DNA from 2 places in the Kitasatospora sp. NPDC101183 genome. Region 1 is predicted to be linked to the other one. Evidence: riboswitches for the same ligand, from Rfam matches in the RefSeq annotation. Region 1 holds a riboswitch; the other holds the start of a gene.
The links. Region 1 has a riboswitch for guanidine ahead of ACIRRS_RS03175 (MBL fold metallo-hydrolase). Riboswitches for the same ligand answer to the same signal wherever they lie in the genome.
Positions count from the first base shown of each region.

Region 2: another riboswitch for guanidine. It lies ahead of ACIRRS_RS19005 (DMT family transporter); the one in region 1 lies ahead of ACIRRS_RS03175 (MBL fold metallo-hydrolase).

Region 1 covers NZ_JBIWOW010000002.1:222,606-224,788, reverse strand. Annotated here, with positions in the region: gene ACIRRS_RS03185 (NAD-dependent epimerase/dehydratase family protein) at 1-151, opposite strand, end outside; gene ACIRRS_RS03180 (hypothetical protein) at 238-516, shown strand; gene ACIRRS_RS03175 (MBL fold metallo-hydrolase) at 513-1,373, opposite strand; guanidine-III (ykkC-III) riboswitch at 1,385-1,450, opposite strand; gene ACIRRS_RS03170 (hypothetical protein) at 1,719-2,096, shown strand.
Region 2 covers NZ_JBIWOW010000012.1:199,583-201,765, reverse strand. Annotated here, with positions in the region: gene ACIRRS_RS19015 (xanthine dehydrogenase family protein molybdopterin-binding subunit) at 1-1,070, shown strand, start outside; tRNA gene ACIRRS_RS19010 (tRNA-Cys) at 1,146-1,217, opposite strand; guanidine-III (ykkC-III) riboswitch at 1,302-1,367, shown strand; gene ACIRRS_RS19005 (DMT family transporter) at 1,410-1,724, shown strand; gene ACIRRS_RS19000 (MFS transporter) at 1,823-2,183, shown strand, end outside.

The DNA.
Region 1 (2,183 bases):
CCTCCTCCTCCCGCAGATCCGCCACCACCCGGACCTCCGGCCCCGGCACCCGGTCGACCCCCACCACCCCCCACCCGGCCACCCGCAACCGCCGCACCACCGCGCCCCCGACCAGCCCGGCCGCCCCCGTCACCAGCACATGCCCCACCATGAAGACCCCTCCCCACCGGCACCAACGATCCGCCGAGCCTACGGCGCCCCGCGCTGTACCGTGAGGGGAGCGGCAGAGGAGACCCGATGAACCCCGAGCATTACCGCCTCCTGACAAGGGCCCGGCTCGCCCTCCCGCCCGGCTGGAAGCCCGAACTGTCCGGCGACCTGATCCTCGCCCAGGCGCCCCCGCCGCCGATCCACGAACGGAACCTGTCGATCGTGCGGCGCCAGTTCGAGGCCCACTGCCCGCCCGGCCACTTCCCGACCGGCAACCTCGCCCTCGCCTCGCCCGGGGCGGGCGCCGTCCGCGTGCCCGACCTCACCTACCTGCCGGAGACCGTCATCGCGCCCGCCGCCGGCTAGGAGTTGGGGCAGAGGATGAGGTCGTCCAGGGCGAACCTCCGCGGCTCGTCGCCGAGTTCGGCGATCGCCGCCCGGATGCGGTGCAGGTGCTCCACGGTGAGCTGGAGCGGTGGCTCCTCGGGCTGGTAGGTGGTGCGGATCGGGTAGTCGACGCCCGGGTCGCGGGTCATCTCGATGTGGCAGCCCAGGACATGGGTCACCGGCCGGGCCTGCGCGAAGGCGATCAGCCGCTCGATCGTGCGGCCGAAGGCGGGCCAGTCGTCGATGTACAGCCGGCCCGGGTAGACGGTGTCGCCGGTGAACAGCAGGCCCGTCCACGGGTCGTAGTAGGTGACGGCCGCCTCGTGGTGCCCCGGGGTGGCCAGGCACTCCAGCACCCGGCCGCCGCCGAGGTCGACCCGGGCCACCGCATCCGGGTCCTCGTCGAACCCGAAGTAGGGCCAGGCACTGGTCCGTTGGGCGTCCACCACGGTCGTCGCGGGCCGCCCGGCGAACTGCCGGTCGCCGGCGACGTGGTCCCCGTGCGGGTGGGTGTGCAGCACCACCAGGCCGTAGACCCGGTTCCTGGACGCGGGGTTGCGCACGAGCCACCGCTTCACCAGCGCGTCGACCGTCTCCCGCAGCGGGAAGTACGCGGGCTCGGCCGTCGCCCCGGTGTCGATCAGCAGGGCCCGATCCGGGCCGAACAGCAGGTACAGGAACGGCGCTTCGTAGTTGACGGCCTTGTTCTGCCGAAGGATGACCGTGTTCTCGTCATAGTGGTGGATCTGGATGTCGGGGTCGCCGTTGTGCTTCGCGGACGGAGACCCGTGGATCCACCGGACATCGAGCGGACGGGCGATCGGTGCATCGGCCATGACGTCTCCCAGGTGCGTCGTCTTGGCAAGCCGGGTACGGCGCACATCTCGTCCGGGGCGAACACCAGTGCGCCGCCACGGGGACGCTAGCACGCGGATCACACCCGCGACGAAGGTGGGCGCGTCGACCCGCCCGCGGAGGCGACCGCGGGTGGGGAGGCGTTCCGCGAGGTCAGGGGCGGTCGTAGCGCCGGGCGATCACGCGCAACCGCCGCGCCGGCGCCCCACACGGGATATGGCCGGGAGTGTCCCTACGGCGCCCCTCGCCCCGTGGCTAGGCTCATCGGTGCCAGCGGGGGGAAGGCAGCAGGGCCACCCCCGCATGCCTGATACGGGAGACTTCCCATGCGTATCGTCACCAAGCGCACCGTCCAGGGCCTCGCGGCCGCAGCCATCGCCCTCGGCGGCCTCGCCGCCACCACCGGCACCGCCAGTGCCGCCAGCGACACCTACTGCCGGTTCGGCACCTGTCTCAACGGCTGGAACTACAACGGGACCGCCACCGGCCAGATCTGCAACAACCAGGGTTCCGCGAACGACTTCTACCTGTGGATCACGAACGCCCGCACCGGTCAGACCCTCATCTCCACGGTCACCCCGAGGATCAACCCCGGGACGTGCGCGACCGTCTACTACAACCCCGTCGGCACCGACCCCATCCAGGTCTACGGCCGCTCCGGCAGCAACTGGAGCTACGGCACCGACCCGATCGCCGCGAACTGACGCACCAGCAGCCTTCGCTGATTCCTCGATGACCCTGCCCTGACCGGCTTCAGCACTCCTGCGCCCCGCCACACCGGACCACCGCGC
Region 2 (2,183 bases), on a different contig from region 1:
GCCCCGCGCCGGTGAAGGCGCTGCTGGACGCGGTGGCCGCCGAGCCGCTGCCGGCCCTGCCGGTGGACGACCCGGACGCCGAGTGGCTGCTGCCGGGAGGGCCCGGCGGCGCCGGGGACCCGGCGGCGGTGCGGCGGGGGATCGGCTACGCCGTCGGCATGGTGCACATGCTGGGCGCCGAGGGCGAGGACGAGGTCTCCACCGCCACCGTGCGGGTCAGCGGGGACCACGCCACCGTCATCTGCGCGGCCGTGGACGCGGGCCAGGGCTTCGCCACGCTGGCCCGGCAGATCGTGCAGACCGTGCTGGGCGTCAGCGAGGTCTACCTGGCGCCGGCCGACAGCGACCAGTCCGTCGCCGGGCCCTCCGCCCGGGGGCGGCACACCTGGGTCTCCGGCGGGGCCGTCGAGCGGGCCGCGCTGATGGTCCGCCACCAGCTGCTCCAGCCGATCGCGGCCAACTTCGGGATGTCCGCCGAGCTGCTCCAGATCGCCGACGGCAAGATCACCTCCTACGACGGGGTGCTCGGCATGCCGGTCGCGGAGGCGCTGGAGGGCAAGGAGCTGTGGGCGACCGCGCAGTGCCGCCCGCACCCGACCGAGCCGCTGGACGACAACGGGCAGGGCGACGCCTTCGTCTCCATCTCCTTCTGCGCGATGCGCGCGGTGGTGGACGTGGACATCGAGCTGGGCGCCGTCCGGGTGGTCGAGATGGCCGTCGCCCAGGAGGTGGGCCGCGCGCTGAACCCGCGCCAGATCGAGGACCGCATCGAGGCGGGCGTGGCCCAGGGCGTGGGCCTGGCCCTGCTGGAGGACCTGCGCACCGAGGGCGGCCTGCTGCTCAACCCCTCGCTGACGGGCTACCGGCTGCCGACCGCGCTGGACACCCCGGAGGTGCGGATCGCCGCGCTGCTGGAGGAGCGGGACGTGGTGGCCACCTTCGGCGCCAAGGCCGTCAGCGCCGTCCCCGCCGTGGTCGCCCCGGCGGCCGTGGCCGCCGCCGTCCGGGCCGCCACCGGCCTGCCGGTCGGCCGGCTGCCGATCCGGCCGGAGGACGCCGTCTCGGCCTGAGATCCGGGAGGATCCCCGGAAACGCGGAATTGCCGGTCGACTTTTCGGAGTCGACCGGCAATTCCTTTTCCATCGAGGCCGTGGCGGGAATTGAACCCGCGTGCACCGCTTTGCAGACGGTTCCCTGAGCCACTCGGGCACACGGCCAGTGAATTCAGGATGGCGGAATTCGCGAATCAGGTCAACGCCGTATTGTAAATTCTGCATGGCGAAGTGTGCTACCGTCGGAATCCGGTGGCTGTTTTCCCGCCACCCCGGACGAGCGCGTCGTACCCGGTGACGACAAGACGGCGCAGTTCAGCGGCAACCCGGCCGCTGTGAACTGCGGAGGTGGCCGTCATGGCCTGGCTCGTTCTGCTCGTCTCCGGTCTCCTGGAGACCGTGTGGGCGGTGGCCCTGGAATCGTCCAAGGGCTTCTCCCGTCTCGTCCCCAGCGTCGTCTTCGGCGTCGCCCTGCTGCTCAGCATGGGCGGGCTCGCGTACGCGATGCGCACCATCCCGATCGGCACCGGCTACGCGGTCTGGGTCGGCATCGGCGCGGTCGGCACCGCGGTCTACGGCATGGCCGTGCTGGGGGACGCGGTGACGGCGGCCCGGATCGGCTGCCTGCTGCTGATCGTCTCCGGCGTGGTGGGGCTCAAGGTGCTGCACTGACCCGCCGGACCCACCCGCCGGACCTACGCCCCGGGGCGGAGGCGAACAGCGACTCCCGTCAGGGGTCAACGAACCAGTCGGCACTTACGATGTTACGTATGACCACAGCCTCCCCCACCTCGGTCGACACCGCCCCTCCGCCCTCCGGAACCGACCCCGGCGGAGGGGTGCTCGGCGCCCGCTACCGCGCGCTGACGCTGGGGATCGTCTCCGTGGTCCTGGTGATCGCCTTCGAGGCGACCGCCGTCAACACCGCGATGCCGGTCGCGGCCCGGCAGTTGGACGGCCTCGGGCTGTACGCCTTCGCCTTCTCCGGCTACTTCACCACCACGCTGTTCGCCCTGGTCGTCTCCGGCCAGTGGTGCGACAAGCGCGGGCCGCTGCAGCCGCTGTTCGCGGGCATCGCGGTGTTCGGCGTGGGCCTGGTGGTGGCCGGGACGGCGCCCGGCATGTGGGTGT